2 regions of the Pseudonocardia sp. HH130630-07 genome follow, and region 2 is predicted to be linked to the other one. Evidence: riboswitches for the same ligand, from Rfam matches in the RefSeq annotation. Region 2 holds a riboswitch; the other holds the start of a gene.

Region 1 (10,441 bases), 1.9 Mb from region 2:
GCCGGGGCCCGGGCCGGGGCGCACGAGTTCCACCGCTGCGCGGTCACCCCGCGGGCCGGGGCGGCCCCGGCCTGGGGCTGGCGGGGCGATCCGCCGGAGGGGCACATCACGGGCGGCGTGCACGCCTCGTTCCTGCACACCCATCCGGCGGGGGTCCCCGGCGCGGTGGCCCGGTTCGTCGCGGCGTGCGCCGCCGGAGCGGAGAGGCGGTGATCACGATCGATGGAGCGCGACCGCCGTACGACGTCGGCTCCGCTCCGTCGATCGTGATCACGGGAGCGCCGGAGGGGCTCGTCCTCGGGATCGGGGCCCGGCCCGGGTGCCCGGCGGCCGCGGTCCGGGCGCTGCTCGACCGGGTGGCGGCCGAGCACGGGCTGGACCTGGCGCTCGCGCAGGTCGCGACGCTGGACCGGCGCTCGGCCGAGCCCGGCCTGCTGGCGGCCGTCGCGCCGCGGGTGCCGTACGGGTTCACCGTCGCCGAGCTCGCCGCGGTCGCGGTGCCGCACCCGAGCGGGCGGGTCGCGGCCGCCGTCGGGACGGCCGGGGTCGCCGAGGCCGCCGCCCTGCTCGCGGCGGGGCCCGGTGCGCGGCTCGTCGTGCCCAAGACGGCGGGGGCCGGGGTGACGGCCGCGGTCGCCCGCCGCGACGGCGTTCCCTGACCGTGTGGGATCGGACTCGCTGCGGCGGACACCCGCGGCGAGGTCGTTATCCTCGATCGTCGCCGCCGGGGCACCCCGCCTCCGGGCCGGAACCGGGCGCCGGCGCGGAACCCACGGCCGGGCGCGGACACCCGGGAGAGGAACGCCGTTGAGCGCGCAGCACGAGCAGTACCTGGTCGGACTCGACCTGTCCGGGCGGCGGGTCGTCGTCGTCGGCGGGGGACAGGTCGCCCAGCGGCGGACCGCCCGCCTGCTGGCCGCCGGCGCCCTGGTCGAGGTCGTGTCCCCGCAGGTCACCCCGGCCGTCGAGGGGATGGCGACGGCGCGCGAGATCGCCTGGACCGCCCGCGCCTACGCCGACGGCGACCTCGACGGCGCCTGGTACGCCATCGCGGCGACCGACGACCCGGCGGTGAACGCCGCCGTCGTCGCCGACGCCGAGCGCCGCCGGGTGTTCTGCGTCCGGGCCGACGACGGCGACCGCGGCACCGCCGTGACCCCGGCGACCGGCGTGCACGACGGGCTCACCGTGGGTGTGCTGGCCCGGGGCGCGCACCGCCGGTCGGCGGCCGTGCGCACGGCGCTGGTCGAGGCGTTGCAGTCCGGCGTGGTCGACGCCGACGCGGAGATCCTCCCGGCCGGCGTCGCGCTGGTCGGTGGCGGGCCCGGCGACCCGGAGCTGATCACGGTCCGCGGCCGGCGGCTGCTGTCCCGCGCCCACGTCGTCGTCGCCGACCGGCTCGGCCCGCGCGAGCTGATGGACGAGCTGTCGCCCGAGGTCGAGGTGATCGACGCCTCGAAGATCCCCTACGGCCGGGCCATGGCCCAGGAGAAGATCAACGAGCTGCTGGTGGAGCACGCCAGGGCCGGGCGGTTCGTCGTCCGGCTCAAGGGCGGGGACCCGTTCGTCTACGGGCGCGGGTTCGAGGAGGTCCAGGCGTGCGCGGCGGCCGGCGTGCCGGTGACCGTCGTACCCGGGGTGACCAGTGCGTTCGCCGCGCCAGCGGTCGCCGGGACGCCGGTCACCCACCGTGGGGTGGCGCACGAGATCGTCGTCGTCTCCGGGCACGTCGCGCCGGACGACCCGCGCAGCCTCACCGACTGGACCGCGCTCGGCCGGATGACCGGCACGATCGTGCTGATGATGGCCGTGGAGCGGATCGGCCGTTTCGCCGACGCGCTCGTGACCCACGGCCGGGCACCGGACACCCCGGTGCTGATCGTGCAGGACGGCACCACCCGGATCCAGCGGACCGTGCGCGCCACCCTGGAGACCGTCGAGAAGGTCGCGGCGGAGGCGGAGGTCAGCCCGCCGGCCATCGTCGTCGTCGGGCCGGTCGCGGGCCTCGAGGCACCGGTCGGGGGCGGAGTGACGCAGAACGGTCACGGTTGACCGTCCCCCGAGGCGCGTGATGGGCTCGCACCCGACGACGGTGCAGGAAGCCGGTGCGAGTCCGGCGCGGTCCCGCCACTGTCATCGGGGAGTGCGTCCCCACCCACGGTCACGGCCCCACCCGGGGCGGGAAGGCCGGGACGCGCGTCGATCCGGGAGCCAGGAGACTGGCCGTCGTCGCAGGAGATCCCACCGTGTGAGGGCGAGGACCCTCTCGAGGAGGACATGCGATGAGCGAGGACGTGCGCCCGGCCCTGGTCGTGCTCGGTACCGGTCCGGCCGGCGGTCCCGGCACCGACGGCCCGGTCGAGGCCCTGATCGCCGAGGCGGACACCGTCTTCACGTTCCCGTCCGGGCCCGAGTCGGTCGCCCTGTTCTACGCCGAGGCGTGGCGGGTCGAGCGGGTGACCCCGCGCGACGCCGTCGCCCGGGTCACGGCGTGGGCGGAGCAGGGCCCGGCGGGTGCCGCGGTGCTGCTGGTGGCCGGGGACCCCGGGGCCGACGTCGCCCTGGTCGCGGTGCTGGACGGCCTCGCCCGCTGCCACCCGGACCTCGACGTCCGGATCCCGGCGGGGACCCGGGTCGCCCCGCCGTACCGGAGCCCGCTGATCACCTGACGCCGCGGACCCGCGGATCAGGCGGGCGGACGCCAGCTGTGCACCGGGTCGGCGCGGACGAGCGACGGGTCCCCGGCCGGGAGCGTGCGGGTGCGCCCCGGCCCGGTCAGCGCGGTCTCGAACCGGACCGTGACCCGCCCGTGCCCGGCGCCCTGCACCCAGCCGTGGCCGTGCTCGGGGTGCCGGACGTCGTCCCCCGCGGCCCAGGGCCGGTCCGGGTCCGGTGCGCGGTCCGGACGCAGGGGCCGGCCGGTGGCCGGTGCATCCTCCGCCGGGGCGCCGGCCGGGGATTCCGCCACCACCGCCACCGCTCCCGGCGCGCTGGTCTCCTCCCCCGCGGAGGCGCCGGCCGGTGCGGGCCCGGCGGCGCGCTCGGTGACCGTCGTGCTGCCACCCGGTACCTCGTGCTCCGCGCCGCCGGGCGGTCCGTCCCGCTGCGCACCGGCCGGTGCCGCCCGCCAGCCCTGCGCGGACGGCACCGCGTCGAACAACGCCAGCGGCGGCTCGTCGCCGAAGCCGGACACCGACACCCCGAGCAGCCGGATCCCGCCCTCGCCGACGGCCCCGTCGGCCAGCCGGCGCGCGACCGCGGTCAGCGTGGACAGCTCGCGGCTCGGGAACGGGGTCGTCTCCGACCGGGTGTGGGTCGTGAAGTCGCCGGTCCGGGCCTTCACCGTCACCGTCCGGGCGGCCCGCCCGTCCGCGACCAGCCGCCGGTGCACCGCGACGCAGATCGCCTCGACGGCGTCGTGCACCGCGGTCATCGCCGTCAGGTCGGTGTCGAAGGTGGTCTCGGCGGAGATCTGCTTGGCGGCGCCGCGGGGAGCGACCGGCCGGTCGTCGATCCCGCGGGCCAGCCGGTGCAGCTCGGTCCCCATCGCGGACCCGAGGACCCCGGCCACCTCGCGGGAGTCCATCGCCGCGAGCTGGCCGACGGTCTCGATCCCGATCTTGCGCAGCGACTCGCCGGAGACCGGCCCGATGCCCCACAACGACCGCACCGGCAGCGGCCCGAGCACCGCGGACTGCTCGGCGTGCGCCACCACCCGCAGCCCGTCCGGCTTCGCCAGCTCCGAGGCGATCTTCGCGATCTGCTTGCCGGACCCGGCCCCGACCGACGCCGGGAGCCCGGTCCGCTCCCGCACGGCGGCCCGCAGCGCCGTGCCGAACTCCTCCACCCGCGCCGGCGGGGCACCGGCCAGTACCGGCGGCTCCAGGAACGCCTCGTCGACCGACACCGGTTCCAGCACCGGCGAGAACTCCCCGAGGACGCCCATGACCTCGTCGGAGATCGCCTTGTAGAGCGGGAACCGGGGCGGGAGCACCGTCGCGTGCGGGCACCGCCGCCGGGCCTGCCCCATCGGCATCGCCGACCGTGCCCCGAACACCCGTGCCTGGTAGCTGGCCCCGGCGACGACCCCGCGCGGCCCCGCCCCGCCGACCAGCACCGGACGCCGCGCCAGCGTCGGCCGGGTGAGCTGCTCGACGGCGGCGAAGAACGCATCCATGTCGAGGTGCAGCACCCAGCGGGCCGGGCGGTCGGACGTCATGCCCCCATGGTGCCCCGGACCACCGACAGGACCGCGTCGCCGTCCGCGACGACGATCGGGGGCGCCGCCGGACCGGCACCCGCGACGGCGCCGGGATGGTCGGGCCACGGCGTGGCGACGTCGGCGACCCACCACGGCCCGCCGGAGTCCGGCCAGTCGAGGATCCCGGCCGGGCCGTCCGGAGCGGTCAGCGTGATCGCGTCCATCGGGCTGGACAGGCCCTCCCCGGTGGCCTTGACCAGCGCCTCCTTGCGCGTCCAGGTGACGAGGAAACCGTTCGCCTCGACCGGCCCCGCCGCCCGTTCGACCGGCGACAGCGCGTGCCGGGCCAGGCCGGCGAGGTCACCCAGCGAGCGCTGCTGCTCGACGTCGATCCCGACCGGTCCCGGCCCGACCGCGACCCCGACCAGCGCGCCGGAGTGGGTCAGGGAGAACCCGGGTGCGTCCGGCCGCCCGGCGAGCCGGGGCTTGCCGTGCTGCTGCCCGCAGCGGCAGGTGCGGTCCAGCTCCAGCGCGGCGGGGTCGGCGTCGAGACCGGCGGCGAGGACCAGCCGGGTCAGGGCGTGCGCGGCGAGGTACCGGGCCCGGTCCTCGGCCCGGCGCAGGGCGGACATCCGCTCGCGCTCGTGGGCGTCGAGGAGGGCGACGAGATCGGGTCGGGACGCCGGCTCCACCGGAGCGGCCCACCACACGGTGACGGTCACGGCGTCCAGCCTCGCACGCCGGGCCGGTGGGCCGGTCGGTAGCACTTGTTTGTTATTCCGGAATTTCGTATCGTTGCCGCATGGTCGAGACCGCACCGCCCCCGACGTCCGTGCCCCGAGCCCGCCGCTCCGGGGCACTGGTGGTGCTCGGTGCGCTGGTCGTCGGGCTGCTCGTGGGGCTCGTCGCCGGCCCGCACGGGCCCCGGGCCACCGGGACCGGGGGTGACCCGGAGCTGGCCGCGGACCTCGAACGGGCCGTCGGCGATCCGCGCGGGTTCGGTGCGGTCACCGCGGCCCGGGTGCGGGACGGGAACGTCAGCGTCGCCACCCTCGGCGACGAGGGTCCCGTCCCCGGGCCGGACGCCGCCTACGAGCCCGGATCGATCGTCAAGGTGTTCACCGGGATGCTGCTGGCCGACGGCGTCGAACGGGGGGAGCTGGCCCTGAGAGAGTGTTTGAGAAGATCATGTTGAGGGTGTGACTACGTACTTCTGCTGGCGTCGGGCGGGTTCGCCACGGGCGATGCGGCGGGTGATGGTGTTGATCGCCGCCCAGCGGATCATGGCCTCGGACACTGCGGGGTGGCGTTCGTAGTCGCGGGCCAGGCGGCGGTGTGCGGTGACCCAGGCCAGGGTCCGCTCGACCACCCACCGCCGCGGGAGGACGGCGAATCCGCGCTGCTCAGGCGGTTTGCGCACGATCTCGACGCTGGTGTGCAGGATCGTGGTCGCCCAGTCCAGCAGGCGCCCGGCGAACCCGGCGTCGGCGTAGACGAACCGCACCCTCGTGCGCAGGTAGAGGTCGAGCAGGATCGACTTGGCGCCATCGCGGTCCTGCACCGACGCCGAGCACACCATCGTGGTCAGCAGCAGGCCGAGGGTGTCGGTCACGATGAACCGCTTCCGACCGTTGATCTTCTTCCCGGCGTCGTAGCCGCGGGTGTCCCGCCCGACCGTGTCAGCGCCCCTCACCGACTGCGAGTCGATGATCCCCGCGCTGGGTTCGGGGTCGCGGCCCTCATCAGCGCGTAGCTGACGGCGCACGATCGGGAGGATCTGCTCGGTGACCCTCTGCTGCTCCCACCGGTTGAAGTACCAGTACACCGTCTGCCACGGCGGGAAATCCACTGGTAGAGCCCGCCACGCGCACCCGGCGCGCACGACGTAGAGGATCGCATCCACCACATCACGGCGCGCGTGCTTCTCCGGCCGGCCTCCCGCCCCCGCCGCTGGCAGCAGCGGCTCGATCAACGCCCACTGCTCATCGCTGGTGTCCGAGGGGTACCGCCGCCTACGCCGAGCCACTCCTCCACGATGGACCACACCCGGACGCATCCAGCGCAGACACGCCGACCCTTCTCAAACACGCTCTGAGCGACCGGCTCGACGCCCGGTTGCCGGAGCTGGCCGGCACCCCGGCCGGTGCGGTGACCCTGCAGGAGCTGGCCACCCACACCAGCGGCCTGCCGCCGGTCCCGCCCGCCGTCGCCACCGCCTCGGTCCTCCCCGCGCTGATGAACGAGAACCCCTACGACGTCTCCACCGCGGCCCTGATCGACGCCACCCGGACCACTCCGACGGCGACCCGCGGCAGCTACGCCTACTCCAACCTCGGCATCTCGCTGCTCGGGCACGCCGAGGCCAGGGCGGCCGGGGCGGCGGACTGGTCCGCGCTGGTCCGGGAGCGGCTGCTCGACCCGCTCGGCATGCAATCGACCCGCCTCACCACCGCAGGGCCGGACGACGCGCTCGCGCCGATGTTCTCGAACGGCTGGCGGGCGCCGTCCTGGTGGGGGAGGGGTTCGCCCCGTCCGGCACGTCGGCGGTCAGCACGGCGGCCGACCTCGGTCGGTTCGCCGCCGCGGTCCTCGCCGGCACCGCCCCGGGTGCCGCGGCCCTCGACCCGGTCGCCGACGCGGACGCCGGCCGGATCGGCCTGGCCTGGAGCGTGACCGAGATCGGTGACCGGGTCGTGACCTGGCACAACGGCGGGACCGGCGGGCACCGGACGATGCTCGCGCTGGACCGGGAGGCCGGAGAGGCCGTCGTCGTCCTGAACGACACCGACCGCTGGATCGACGAGCAGGCGATCGCCCTGCTCCGCGGCGGCACCGCGACCGGCGGCCCGGAGGTCGGGACGGTCGGCTGGACGACGGCCGCCGCCATGGTGGTCGTGCTGGCCGGTTCGGTGGCGATGCTGCTGCGCCCGCGCAGCCGGCTGTACCTGCTCGGCGCCGTGGCGCTCGGCCTGTTCGCCCTGACCGTGCTCCTGGTCTCGGGGCCGTGGGCCGTCGTCCCCGGTGCGGTGTGGACGGGTGCGGCCGCGGCCTGGCTGGCGTGTGCGGGCCTGGGTGCGCGGCGCTGGCCGGCCCTGCCGGGCGGATCGGGTGGCCTGCGGACCGCGGGCGACGTGGTGACCCTGGTGTTCGGTGCCGTCCTGCTGGCGGCGGCCGTCGTCACGGCCTGAGACGGCCCGGAGACGCCCCGGGGGAGGGGGAGACGCCCGGGGCCGGGCCCGTCGATCGGGCCCGGCCCCGGGCGGTGTGGATCAGCCGCTGCGGCGCGCGGCGAAGTCCGTGCGGACGTGCGCCGGCTTGACGTGCGGTGTGGGACCGGCGGTGCGCGGGGCGGCCGGACCGGACTCCCCGGCGGCGGTGCGTCCGCGCTGGGCCGCCCGCCGTTCCGCGCGGTTGGCCGGGCGCCCGGGCGCCGGTGCGGTGGGTGCGCCGGTGGTGGCGGCGGTCGTGGTGGCCGCCGTGGTGGACGGGGTGGTGCGCATACGGGCCTCCTGGAGGAGTCGGGTCGAACGAGGACCAGGGAGGGCCGGTGACGTGCCGGAACGCCGGAGGGCTGGATGCGCCGCAGGAGGGCGGCATCGGTTCCGGACCCGACGACGGGACGCCACGGGCCGGCGGTGCGGGGACTCGCGACGGAGTCCCGGCGGACCGCTCAGAGGAACCGGATCAGCATGGGAGGGACCGTAGGGACCCGGGGGCGGGTGCGCCACCGAGTTTCCCCACTGTGCGGTCGGTCACAGAGTCCGAAGCGATGTAAGCGCTCGCTTACATCGGCTGGCACGATGGGGCCCATGGCGCTGACCACCACCGGCACCGAGCCGCACGCACTGTTCTCCGGCGACTTCTGGGACGACCCGCACCCCGCCTACGCCGCGCTGCGCACCGAGGAGCCGGTGCGGCGGCTGGCGCTGCCGGACGGGCCGGCGTGGCTGCTCACCCGCTACGCCGACGTGCGCGAGGCGTTCGTCGACCCGCGGCTGTCCAAGGACTGGCGCTGGACGCTGCCGGCCGAGCAGCGGGCCGAGCACGCGGCGACCGAGATGACGCCGATGATGATCCTGATGGACCCGCCCGACCACACCCGGCTGCGCAAGCTGGTCAGCCGGTCCTTCACCGTCCGGCGGATGAACGAGCTGCAGCCGCGGGTGGAGGAGATCACCCAGGAGCTGCTCGACGGGTTGCCCGCCGACCGGCCGGTCGACCTGATGCGGGAGTACGCGTTCCTGGTCCCGGTGCTGGTCATCTGCGAGCTGCTCGGCGTCCCGGCCGAGGACCGGGACCAGTTCTCCGCGTGGTCGTCGGTGATGGTCGACGACTCGCCGCAGGAGCAGAAGTACGCGGCGATGGGCAGCCTGCACGGCTACCTGGGCGAGCTCATCGAGCGCAAGCGCACCGAGCCGGACGAGGCCCTGATCTCCTCGCTGCTCGCGGTCAGCGAGGCCGACGGCGACCGGCTGTCCCACGAGGAGCTCGTCGCCATGTCGATGCTGCTGCTCATCGCCGGGCACGAGACGACCGTCAACCTGATCGGCAACGGCGTGCTCGCCCTGCTGACCCACCCCGGCCAGCGCGAGCTGCTGCGTGCCGACCCGTCGCTCGTCGGCACCGCGGTCGAGGAGTTCCTGCGGTTCGACTCTCCGGTGACGAACACCCCGCTGCGCTTCACCAGCGAGGACGTCGTCTACTCCGGCGTGACGATCCCGGCCGGGTCGACGGTGATGCTCGGTCTGGCCGCGGCGAACCGCGACCCGGAGTGGACCGACCGTGCCGACGAGCTCGACATCACCCGGGACACCTCCGGCGGTGTGTACTTCGGCCACGGCATCCACTTCTGTCTCGGCGCGCAGCTCGCACGGACCGAGGGCCGGGTCGCGATCGGCCGGCTGATCGCGCAGCGCCCGGACCTGGCACTGGCCGTCGATCCGGCCGGGCTGACCTACCGGGAGTCGACCCTGGTGCGGGGGCTGACCGCGATGCCGGTGACCCTGGGCGCCCCGGCCTGACCGCGGTGCCCGGCCTCAGCCGGGCTCGGTGTGCTCGTCGCCGACGGCCACCTCGCCGTCGGTGCGGACGTCGGCGTACACCCCGGCGCAGGCCCAGACCCCGCCGATCTGCGGGATCTCGATCCGGTTGTGCCGGGCGACGGTGCGCAGCGTGTCCGGGTCGGACTCCAGGTCGCCCTGCGCCAGCGTGGTCATGACGCAGCGCATCGTGGCGAAGGAGTACCGCACCCCGACGCCGCCGATCGTGGCCTCGGCGCCGGGCCAGTCGTTCTCGACGAACCCGGCGTCGGGGCCGCGCAGCACGATGTTCGGCCGGTAGCGACGCGCGTCGAAGGTCGCGTGCGGCGCCAGCTCGCGCAGCCGGTCCAGGGTCGACTCGGTGAGCACGTGCAGGGTGGCCAGGTCGAAGAACGTGCCGGGAGCACCGAACTGCGAGACGTCGAACCGGCTGACCCGTTCGCCGGAGTCCTCGTGCCGTGCGGTGGTCCCGGCGATCAGCTGCTCGGGCGCGAGCCGGTCGACCGGCAGGTCGTCGAACTGCGGCCAGACCTCCTCGAACTGACTGCCCTCCGGTGGCTCGGCGATCAGCCTGACCTCCCGGCCGAGCACCGCGGACAGCGCCGTGTCGACGCCGGGATCGTCCGACCGCAGCATCGAGCCGTCCGGGAACCTGATCTCGACCTCGGGCAGCGGGCGTCCGGGTTCGGGCTCGCCGGCGAACCGGGCGGAGAACTCCAGCAGCCGCGCCCACAGCCGCGGGACCTTGGCGCTGGCGACGGTGCCGGACTCGACGTCGTGCACCGCGAAGGCCCGGTCACCGAGCAGCCCCCGCCCGGTCACCGTCGACCGCGACACGGTCTCCCCGAGCATGGATTTCACCGGGTACCGGTGCAGTGAGACGACCGTCATACACCGCTGTCTACCGCGCCCCGGACGGTGCGGGAAGGAAGCCCTCAGCCGAGGATCGCGGCCCGGAGTTCGTCCGCGGATGCGTGCACGACCGCGGCCCCCGCGGCCTCCAGCTCGCCCGGCTCGGCGTAACCCCAGCCCGCGCCGGCACACCGCAGCCCGTGCTCGGCGGCACCGGCGACGTCGTAGCGGCGGTCGCCCACCATCAGCGGTGCCGCGTCCCCGTCGGGGTGCCCGAGCCGGCGCAGTGCCTCACCGACCACGGCCCCCTTGGTCGGCCGGTCGCCGGCCGGGGTGTCGCCGACGGTCT
Region 2 (10,441 bases):
CCTCGGACTGCAGCGCGATCGCCGAGAGCCGGCCCGCGACGACGTCGTGCAGGTCGCGGGCCATCCGGGCCCGCTCGGCCGCGACCGCCGCGTCCCGTTCCCGGGCGGCGGCGTGCTCGGCCGCCGCGGCCCGGGCGCGTTCGGCGGTGGCGATGTCCCGGTGCCGTCGCACCTCCAGCCCCCACACCAGCGGGATCCCGACGACGAGGGCCAGGTTGAGCGCGTTGTACACGGTCGGCCGGGTACCGGACAGCAGCAGCGAGACCAGGGTGAGCACCGCCGTCGCGACCGCGGAGCCGACGGCGACCGCCCGCGACGTCCGGCGCGAGGTGTAGAGGACGGCGCAGTAGAGCAGGTCGGTGAACACCAGGACCGTGCCGACCTCGGTCCGCCCGTCGGTCAGCGGCCCCAGCAGCAGCGCCGCCGTCGTCACCAGCAGTCCCAGCGGTGCGGCGCTGCGGCGCACCGTGGCGCCGGCGCAGGCCAGCACGAGCACCGCGATCGATGCGGTGCCCGGCCCGGTGTCGGCGCCCCACCAGTGGATCCGGGCCTCGGGGAGCGCCCAGGCCAGGAGCAGGCCGAACGCCAGCCAGACGATCGCGACCCCCGCGTCGCGCACCGGTGCGGGCGCGCGCTGCTCCCGGTCGGCCAGGTACGCGATCACCCCGACATCCCAGCACGCCCGCGGACACGGCGGCGTCCGTCGAAGGAGGTACACCCGGATCGGTCGTGCGCCGGACGACCGCGGCCGCCCGGCCGGGCAGTGTCGGTCCCATGGAGGACTCACTGCTCGCCGAGCCGCTGCTGTGGCTGATCGGCGCGTCCGAGATCGGTCTCTGGGTGTTCCTGGGCGCGGGGCTGGCGGCGCGGTACGTGCTGCGCCGGCCCCGGCTGGGCGGGGTGCTGCTGCTCGGCGTGCCGCTGATGGACGTCGTGCTGGTCACCGTGTCGACCGCGGACCTGGCGAGCGGCGGGGAGCCGTCCCGGGTGCACGGACTGGCCGCGCTGTACCTGGGCCTCACCGTCGCGTTCGGGCACTCGTTGGTGCGCTGGGCCGACGCGCGCTTCGCGCACCGGTTCGCCGGCGGGCCGCGACCGGTGAAGCCGCCGCGCGGCGGGCCGGCGCGGATGCGCCACGAGTGGCGGGAGTACCGCAAGGTCGTCCTCGCGTGGGTGCTCACCGCCGTGGTGCTGGCGCTGTTCACCGTCGCCGGCGGGCTCGGCTTCCCGGCGCCCGGGGCGTGGCCGGCCGATCCGCTGTGGTCCTGGCTGGGGACGGCGACGGTGGTCGCGGTGATCTGGCTGGTGGCGGGGCCGTTGTGGGCGACCGTCTTCCCCGGTGACGACGACCGGGAGCCCACCGGTGTCCGCTGACCGGCTGAGCGCGCCGGACGTCCTGCGCGGGCTCGCGATCGCCGGGACGTTCGCGACGAACATCTGGGTCTTCGCCGACCCGCGCGGCCCGGCCGCGGTGTTCGCCGGGTTCGACGGCGGCTGGTGGGCCGACACCGTCCTGCGCACGGTCGCCAACGGCAAGTTCCTCGCCCTGCTGACCCTGCTGTTCGGGATCGGCATGGAGCTGCAGTACCGGTCCGCGGTGCGCCGCGGGGTGCGCTGGCCGGGCCGGTACCTGGCCAGGGCGGGGATCCTGTTCGTCGAGGGACTGCTGCACTACGTGCTGGTGTTCGAGTTCGACGTCCTCATGGGCTACGCGATCGCCTCGGTCCTGGTGGCCTGGCTGGTCGGGCGCTCGGCCGCGGTGCGGGTCGCCGCGGGGTCGCTCGCGGGGGCGTTCGTACTGCTCGTCGTCGGGGCGCTCACCCTGGCCGGAGCCCCGGGGGGCGGCGTGCCGGCGTACCCGGCGACCTGGAGCGGTCAGGTCGGGGAACGGCTCACCGGGATGGGGCTCTACCGGATCGAGCTGGTGCTGATCGTGCCGTCCGCGGTGGTGCTGTTCCTGCTCGGCTCGGCGCTGCTGCGGGCCGGCGTGTTCGCCGGCGACGCGGCCGGGGCCCGGCTCCGGCGCGGGCTGACGGCCGTCGGGGCGGTCGGCGTGCTGCTCACCGTGCTGACGGCGCTCGGCGGGCCGGCCTGGTTCGCCGTCGAGCGCTACCTGGCGGCCCCGCTGGTCGCGGCCGGGCTGCTGGGGCTGGTCCCGGCCCTGCTGCTGCGGTCCCGGGGCCGGGGCGGGCGGGTGCGGCACGGCGTCGTCGCGATCGGCCGGACGGCGATGAGCTGCTACGTCGGGCAGAACGTCGTCGCGGCGGTGCTGTTCCACGCGTGGGGCCTCGGGCTGGCCGGGACCCTCGCGACCGTCGCCGCCCCGGCGCGGACCGCCGTCGTCGTCCTGGTCTGGGTGGCCGTCGTCGCGGGGTCGGGGATCATCGCGTCGGCGTGGCTGCGGCACCACGACCGCGGTCCGCTGGAGGCGCTGACCCGGCGTCTGCTCGGTCGAGATCGATCACCAGCCAGCCCCCGTGCCACTCGGTCACCGTGACCTGCGCCGGGGCTCCCACCGGTGGGAGGAGGGTGCGCAGGGTGGCGGGGGTGAAGGTGCGCAGGTGGCCCCAGGCCGGGTTGGGGGTGTCCTCGAACGGGACCGCGACCACGACGCGGCGGCGGGCCAGGCGCAGCATCTCGGTGAGCACCCGGGCGCCGTCGGCCTCGTCCAGGTGCTCGACGAGGTGCACGGCGAACACGGTGTCCGCGCTGCGGTCGGGCAACGGGACGGAACGGGCGTCGGCGACCCGGGTCGTGAGCCCGACGCCGAGGGGACGGGCGACCCGGGTGAGCAGGTCGACCGTGCCGGGGGTCAGGTCGGTCGCGGTCACCCGGTGGCCGTCCCGGGCCAGCTGCAGGGCCAGGAACCCGAAGCAGCAGCCCAGCTCCAGCACGTCCGGCCCGACGGCGAGCGACCGCGCCATCGCGTGCACGGGGGCGGTCTCGGCGTTCGTCCCGCCCGGCACCGGGGTCCCGGCGAGCGCGTCCAGGGTGTTGCGGTAGAAGGCGAGCCAGGCCTCGTCCGGATCGTCCGCGGTGCCCAGGACGCAGGCCACGAACGCCTCCTCGAAGCGGTCCGGCGCGAGCAGCCCCGGTGCGACGAGCGTGCGGTCCAGCCAGCCGGCGAGATCGTTGCTGATCCGGTCGGTCCCGATCATCGGATGTCCCCCAACGGTCAGCGCCCGATCAGCTCGCCGGCCATCTCGTTCGTCGTCGTCTCCAGCCCGGACAGGTCCCGCACGACCCGGACCCGGTCGCAGTACTCGGCGTAGGCCGGCAGGTCGCAGCGGCCCAGCCCCCAGGAGTAGCGGGGCTCGGGCGTCAGCCAGATCGTCTCCCTGGCCCGGCGGGTGATCTCGGTGAACGCCTCGATGTTCGGGTCGTTGCCGTTGCCCCGGCCGTCGCCGAGCACCAGCACCGTGGTCCGCCGGGTGACCGCCGAGCCGTGCTCGTCCAGGAACTGCCCGAACGCCAGCCCGTAGTGCGAGTTCGCGTCGACGTCGAGCTGGTCGCCGCCGAAGATCAGGCCGAGCGCGTGCTCCACGGGATGGTCGGCGAACAGGTCGGTCACCTCGACCAGATCGGCCACGAACGCGAACGAGCGGACCTGCCCGAACAGGTCCTGCAGGCCGTGCACCAGGTGCAGGGTGAACCGGGCGGTGGCCCGCACCGACAGCGACACGTCGGCGAGCACCACCAGGCGCGGCTTGTCCTCCTGGCGCGCCACGGTCACCGGGGTGAACGGGACGCCGTCGTAGCGCATGTTCTTCCGCATCGTGCGGCCCGAGTCGATCCGCCCGCGCGGGGACACCCGGCGCCGGTGGGTCAGCGCACCGTGCAGCGACTTCGCCAGCCGGCGCAGCGAGTCCTCCAGCTGCATCCGCTCGGTCTCCGAGGCCCGGTCGACCTCGGCGACGCGCTCGGCGTCGTCGTGGCCCTCGACGATCCGGTTCTCGATCGCGAGCAGCTTCTCCAGGTGCGCCTTGAGCAGCTCGGGGAGGTTGTCGAGCACGCCGGTGAGCCGCCGGCGCAGGGCGGCCGCGTCGTCCTCGGTACCGGCCGCCTCCAGGGCGTCCTCCTCGGAGTTCAGCCAGCCCAGCAACGCGTCCTGCTGGGCCACCGACAGGTCCGCGTCGACCCGGGTGTCCTGCTGCTGGGAGATGTCGCCCGGCACGCCGCCGCCGTGGAAGCGATCGGTCTCGATCTGGACCCGCTGCCCCTCGGTGACGTCGCCCGCCTGCTCCTTCGAGAGCACGATCTCGTCCGTCATCGACGCCATGTCGATCTTGTTGGCCTCCTGGTGCAGGTTGTACTGCTCGGCCAGGTCCTCGGGGTCGAAGAAGTCGCGGATGTCGGCCGGGGTGCCGTGGTCGTGCCCCTCCTGCGGGGTCTCCGACGGCTCGGCGGACAGCGTGAACTCCTCCAGCGGGGTGTCGTCGGTCATGTCCCCGTGGCCGTGCCCGTGGCCGTGACCGGTCTCCGCCTCCCCGACCCGGACCAGGGAGAAGAACAGGTCGAAGACCTCGTCGAAGGTGGCCTCGTCCCGCCGGTCCTTGACCAGCGCGACGCGCAGCGCCTCCTTGAGCACGGACCGGTCGGCGAGCACGCCCGGCTGCGCGGCGCAGGCCATCGCGTCCAGCGCCTCGGACACCGAGATGCGTACCGCCCGGATCCGCAGCAGCCGTACGAAGCGGTGGATGCTGGCTTCCACGTCGGCGCCGCTCAGACCGGACGCCGGCGGGAGCCGCCGAACGAGCGGCTGCCCTGGCCGGGACTCACGTTCCGGGGCCGGGTGCTGCTGCCGGCGGTGACGCCGCCGTAGATCGGGTGCCGGCCCGGTTCGTCCTTGGCGGCCCGCTTGGCCCGGCCGTCGACGTCCCCGTCGTCGACCCCGTCCCCGGAGCCGGCCGCGGCCGGCCGGGCGGGTGCCGGGGCGGGCTCGTCGTGCTCGTGGTCCTCGTCGTGGCCGTGCCCGTGCCCGTGCCCATGTCCGTGCCCGTGGCCGTGCTCCTCGACCACCGCGTTCGGATCGACGAGCGACCCGATGGCGTCCAGCGCCTTGCGGACGTCCTTGTCGTACTTGACGACGACCGAGACGGTGTCGGAGAGCACCTGGGCGTTCAGCTCGTCCACGCCGAGCACGGCCAGCGTGCGGGCCCAGTCGATCGTCTCCGAGATCGAGGGGGCCTTGCGCAGCTCCAGCTCGCGCAGCCCGCGCACGACGCCGACCAGCTCCTCGGCGAGCTGGTCGGACAATCCGGTCTTCTTCGAGCGCACGATCTCCAGCTCGCGCCGGGCCGAGGGGTAGTCGAGGAACAGGTGCAGGCAGCGGCGCTTCAGCGCCGCGGCGAGGTCACGGGTGTTGTTCGAGGTCAGCAGCACGTACGGGCGGTGCCTGGCGGTGAACGTGCCGACCTCGGGGACCGAGATCTGGTACTCGCCCAGCGTCTCCAGCAGCACCGCCTCCAGCGCCTCGTCGGCCCGGTCGACCTCGTCGATCAGCAGCACGCACGGCTGCTCGGAGCGGATCGCCTCCAGCAGCGGGCGTGGGGCGAGGAAGCGCTCGGAGAAGAACACGCTCTCCTGCGACCCGACGCGGTCGACCGCGGACGCGAGGTCCGGTGCGTCCGCGACGACCTGCCCGATCTTCTCGCGCAGGATCTGGGTGTACATGAGCTGCTTGCCGTAGTCCCACTCGTAGAGGGCCTTGGTCTCGTCCTGGCCCTCGTAGCACTGCAGCCGCAGCAGCCGGCGTCCGGTGGCGAGCGCGAGCATCTTGGCCAGCTCGGTCTTGCCGACGCCCGCCGGTCCCTCCAGCAGCAGCGGCTTGTCGAGGCGGGTCAGCAGGAAGACGGTGGTCGCCAGCCGGGTGTCGGCGATGTAGCCCTGCTCGCGCAGCGTCTCGACGACCTGGTCGACGGACTCGAACGGTGCCGTGTTCTCGGCGGTCTCGGACACGCGGACTCTCCTTCGCTGGCCGCACCGGCCGACGGTGCAGCGGGCCACGCACCCGGCGGGCCCACCCGCTGGTGAGTATCACCTTCGACGGATGGGCCCGCTGGTGCGAGATTCGACGGACTGGCCGGACGGTCAGGTGAGCAGGTCGTCCAGGTCACCGTTGATGGAGTGCTCGACGACCGGGCGGACCGTCTCGAAGGTGCACTCCTTGGGGTTGCCCGGGGTGCAGGCGTCACCCAGCACGTGATGGGTGATCCGGTCGACGTCGGCCGCGTCCCCGACGATCGTCGCGTTGTCCTCGTAGAACTTCGTCGGGCCCTGGCCGAGCCGGTTCTTCGAGTAGGTGTCCTGCTTGACGTCGGCGAACCGCTCCGGGATGCCCACGTCGCGCAGCAGCCGGATGGACGCGGCCAGCGCGGCGTCGGCGGCGGCCGGCTTGGTCATGCCGCGGGTGTCGATGCCCATCGCCTCGGCGATGTCGGCGAACCGCTCGTAGACGACCGGCATGTTGAACGCCCACACCCGCGGCAGCGCGATCGCGTTGTTCAGGCCGTGGTGGGTGTCGTAGAACGCCGACACCGCGTGGCTGATCGAGTGGATGATCCCGAGGCCGCCGGAGTTGAACGCCTGGGCCGCGATGTACTGCGCGTACATCATGCCCTCGCGGCCGGAGAGCTCCTGGCCGTTCCAGACCGCCTTGCGCAGGTTCTGCGAGGTCAGCTTGATCGCGTGCAGCGCATTGCCCAGCGACGGCTGGAAGTCCAGCCGCGAGACGTAGGGCTCGGAGGCGTGCGCGAGCACGTCGAACCCGCACTGCGCGGTGTAGTCGATCGGGCAGTCGTAGTAGAGGACCGGGTCGTCGATCGCGAGGGTGGTGACCGACGCGTCGTCGAACGCGACGTACTTGTGCGGGTTGTCCGGGTCGGTCGTGGTGTCGGTGATGACGTAGGCCCACGAGGTCTCCGAGCCGGTGCCCGCCGTGGTGGAGACCGCGATGTGCGGCGGGTTGGCCGGGTTCTCGGACTTGTTGAAGCCCTCGAACTCGTTGACGTTGCGGCCGTCGTGCGCGACCGAGACGCGGGCGCCCTTGCAGGCGTCGTGCGAGGAGCCGCCGCCGATGGAGACGAACGAGTCGCACTTGTTCTGCTGGTACAACGCGACGGCGTCCATCGAGTTGTAGTCCTTGGGGTTGGACTCGACCTTGTCGTAGAGCACGACCTCGAGCCCGTGGTACTTCATCGACTCGACGATCTTGTGCACGATGTCCGTGCCGCGCAGACCCGAGGTCATGACCAGCGTCTTCTTGAAGCCCAGCTTCAGCGCTTCCGGCCCGATCATCTCGTGCGAGCCGGGCCCCATGAGAGCCCGCGGGAACGGGTGGAACTCCTTGATCGGGAACGGCTTGAGCAGTTCGTCTACCTGCATGTCGGCCCTTTCGCCAGGCGGTCGGATCGATTGCCTGCGAACGCTAGGACGCCTGTGGCGCCGGGCACAGAGGTGACCGCTGTTACCCCTCGGGAGGCGGGGCAGGACCCCCCTCCGATCGGAGGGGGAAGGGTCAGGTCGGACGACGACTGCTGCCAATCTATGGCAACACTCGTCCGGCGGCAACAGTGCGCGCCCTGGCCGGTGCCCCGGCGCTGAACTAGGGTCGGTGCCGCCGACGGTTCGTGGCGGCCTCCCCCGGGAGGCCGGCACGAGGCAAGAGGGAACCCGGTGGGAATCCGGGACTGCCCCGCAGCGGTGAGTGGGAACGACCGCCGTCATGAGCACTGGGAGCGATCCCGGGAAGCGACGGCCAGTAGGTGGGCACGCGAGTGTCCGGGCCCGCGAGTCCGAAGACCTGCCGCCGGTGCGTGCGCCGACCGGCGCACGCGGATCCGTGGTCCCGAGGGAGGACCGAGCGGACGACCGGGTTCTCCCGTGCCCGCCGGTGCGACGCCGCACCCGGTGGCGCAGGTGTGCCCGGCGCGTGCCGTCGCCCTCCCCGGTGCCCGTGGGTCCGCCCCCACTGCGCTCGCGAGGAGAGAGGGCCGTGCCGAACACGTCCGAATCGGGCACTGCAAGCACCGTTCTGGGATACCCCCGGATCGGACCGGACCGGGAGCTCAAGCGGGCGACCGAGTCCTTCTGGGCCGGGCGCGGTGACGCGTCCGCACTGCACGAGGTCGCCGCGGGTCTGCGCCGCGACACCTGGACCGGCCTGCGTGACGCCGGCCTCGGCCAGGTCCCGGGGAACACGTTCTCGTTCTACGACCAGGTGCTCGACACCGCGCTCGCGGTGAACGCGGTCCCGGAGCGCTTCGCCGGCGTCACCGACCCGCTGGAGCGCCTGTTCGCGATGGCCAGGGGCCGCGCCGGCGCCCCGGCCTGCGAGATGACCAAGTGGTTCGACACCAACTACCACTACCTGGTGCCGGAGGTCGGGCCGGGGACCAGGCTCGCCCCGGGCAGCCGCAAGGCGCTGGAGGAGTTCCGGGAGGCGCTGCGCTACGACGTCCTGACCCGGCCGGTGCTCGTCGGGCCGGTGACCTTCCTGCTGCTCGCGAAGCCGGCCGAGGGCGCTCCGGCGGACTTCCGGCCGCTGGACCTGCTCGGGCCGCTGGTCGAGGTCTACCGGGACCTGCTCGCCGAGCTGGCCGAGGCCGGCGCGGAGTGGGTGCAGCTCGACGAGCCGGCCTTCGCCGCCGATCGCAGCAGCGACGAGATCGCGGCGCTGCGCAAGGCCTACGACCGGCTCGCGTCGGCGCCGCGGCGGCCGAAGCTGCTGGTCGCGTCCTACTTCGGCGAGCTGGGGGCGGCGCTGCCGGCGCTGGCGTCGACCGCCGTCGAGGGACTGGCGCTGGACCTCGTCGCGGGTGCCGCGGACCTCGACGGCATCGACTCGGTCGAGGGGCTGGGCCGCAAGCGGGTGCTGGCGGGCGTGGTCGACGGGCGCAACGTCTGGCGGACCGATCTCGACGCCGCGCTGGCGAAGGCGACCCGGCTGAGCGGGGTCGCGGGCCGGGTCGAGATCTCGACGTCGTGTTCGCTGCTGCACGTGCCCTACGACCTGGCGGCGGAGACCTCGCTGCCCGCCGACGTCGTCGACATGCTGGCGTTCGCCGAGCAGAAGGTCGCCGAGGTCGTGCTGCTCGGCCGGGCCCTGCACGAGGGGCGCACGGCCGTCGCCACCGCGTTCGACGCGGCGGCGGCGACCAGGGAACGGGTCGCGCTGGCGTCGCGGCGCGACGAGCAGGTCCGCGAGCGGCTCGCCGCCCTGGGTGCCGACCACTACCGGCGTGCCGCGGGCGACGTCCGGGCCACGATCCAGCGCGAGGCGCTCGACCTGCCCGAGGTCCCGACGACGACGATCGGCTCCTTCCCGCAGACCGGCCAGATCCGCCGGGACCGGGCCGCCCACCGGTCCGGCGGCATCACCGACGACGAGTACGCCGCCCGGATGCGCGCGGAGATCGAGCGCGTGGTCCGGCTGCAGGAACGGATCGGCCTCGACGTGCTGGTGCACGGCGAGCCGGAGCGCAACGACATGGTCCAGTACTTCGCCGAGAACCTGGACGGCTTCGCGACCACCGAGCTCGGCTGGGTGCAGTCCTACGGTTCACGCTGCGTGCGGCCGCCGATCCTGCACTCCGACGTGTCCCGGCCCCGGCCGATCACGCTGGGCTGGGCGACGTACGCGCAGTCGCTGTCGGACCGGTACGTCAAGGGCATGCTGACCGGGCCGGTCACCATCCTGGCCTGGTCGTTCGTCCGCGACGACCAGCCGCTGGGCGACACCGCGCGGCAGGTCGGCCTGGCCCTGCGCGACGAGGTCGGCGACCTCGAGGCCGCCGGGATCCGGATCATCCAGGTGGACGAGCCGGCGCTGCGCGAGTTGCTGCCGCTGCACGAGCGGGACCGGCCGGCGTACCTGGACTGGGCGGTGGACTCGTTCCGGACCGCCGTCGGCGGGGTGGCCGACGCCACCCAGATCCACACCCACCTCTGCTACTCCGAGTTCGGTGAGGTCGTGGGCGCGATCGACGGGCTGGACGCCGACGTCACCACGGTCGAGGCGGCCCGTTCCCGGATGGAGGTGCTCGGCGACCTCGGCCCGGGCGTCCCGCGCGGGCTGGGTCCGGGCGTCTACGACGTCCACTCGCCGGAGGTCCCGGACGCCGACGAGCTGACCGACCAGCTCACCGCGGCGCTGCGGCACATCGGCTCCGAGCGGCTGTGGGCGAACCCGGACTGCGGGCTGAAGACCCGCGGGGAGCCGGAGACCGTCGCCGCGCTGACGAACCTCGTCGAGGCGGCCCGCCGGGTCCGCTCCGGCGAGGCACGAACCACCGGCTGAGGCCGGTGCGCTCCCGCGACGCCGGGTCCTTCCGGCCGTCGGGTCCGGCGTCGTGGGGGTATGCCGAGGTCGGACGGGTGCGCCGCCCGCCCGCGACGTTCCGCGGAACGCGGTTCAGCCCGAACCGTACGTTCGGCGGAACGC

What was found. A riboswitch is a leader RNA that binds a small molecule or an ion and turns the genes downstream of it on or off. The one in region 2 is predicted to bind cobalamin.
Region 1: linked by a shared signal. The riboswitch ahead of AFB00_RS22485 (hypothetical protein) and the one ahead of metE (5-methyltetrahydropteroyltriglutamate--homocysteine S-methyltransferase) in region 2 are both predicted to bind cobalamin.

What each region holds. Positions count from the first base shown of each region.
Region 1 covers NZ_CP013854.1:4,737,999-4,748,439, forward strand. The annotation lists gene AFB00_RS22470 (cobyrinate a,c-diamide synthase) at 1-213, shown strand, start outside; gene AFB00_RS22475 (cobalamin biosynthesis protein) at 210-659, shown strand; gene cobA (uroporphyrinogen-III C-methyltransferase) at 808-2,052, shown strand; cobalamin riboswitch at 2,074-2,242, shown strand; gene AFB00_RS22485 (hypothetical protein) at 2,283-2,669, shown strand; gene AFB00_RS22490 (DNA polymerase IV) at 2,687-4,219, opposite strand; gene AFB00_RS22495 (4'-phosphopantetheinyl transferase family protein) at 4,216-4,923, opposite strand; gene AFB00_RS22500 (hypothetical protein) at 5,004-5,396, shown strand; gene AFB00_RS22505 (IS5 family transposase) at 5,388-6,257, opposite strand; gene AFB00_RS32275 (serine hydrolase domain-containing protein) at 6,317-6,874, shown strand; gene AFB00_RS33515 (hypothetical protein) at 6,871-7,389, shown strand; gene AFB00_RS22515 (hypothetical protein) at 7,471-7,701, opposite strand; gene AFB00_RS22520 (cytochrome P450 family protein) at 8,011-9,222, shown strand; gene AFB00_RS22525 (MOSC domain-containing protein) at 9,238-10,131, opposite strand; gene AFB00_RS22530 (HAD hydrolase-like protein) at 10,176-10,441, opposite strand, start outside.
Region 2 covers NZ_CP013854.1:2,804,293-2,814,733, forward strand. The annotation lists gene AFB00_RS13670 (sensor histidine kinase) at 1-664, opposite strand, end outside; gene AFB00_RS13675 (hypothetical protein) at 775-1,374, shown strand; gene AFB00_RS13680 (DUF418 domain-containing protein) at 1,364-2,497, shown strand; gene mftM (mycofactocin oligosaccharide methyltransferase MftM) at 2,382-3,158, opposite strand; gene AFB00_RS13690 (VWA domain-containing protein) at 3,176-4,711, opposite strand; gene AFB00_RS13695 (AAA family ATPase) at 4,723-5,958, opposite strand; gene mdo (NDMA-dependent methanol dehydrogenase) at 6,091-7,383, opposite strand; cobalamin riboswitch at 7,665-7,803, shown strand; gene metE (5-methyltetrahydropteroyltriglutamate--homocysteine S-methyltransferase) at 7,994-10,297, shown strand.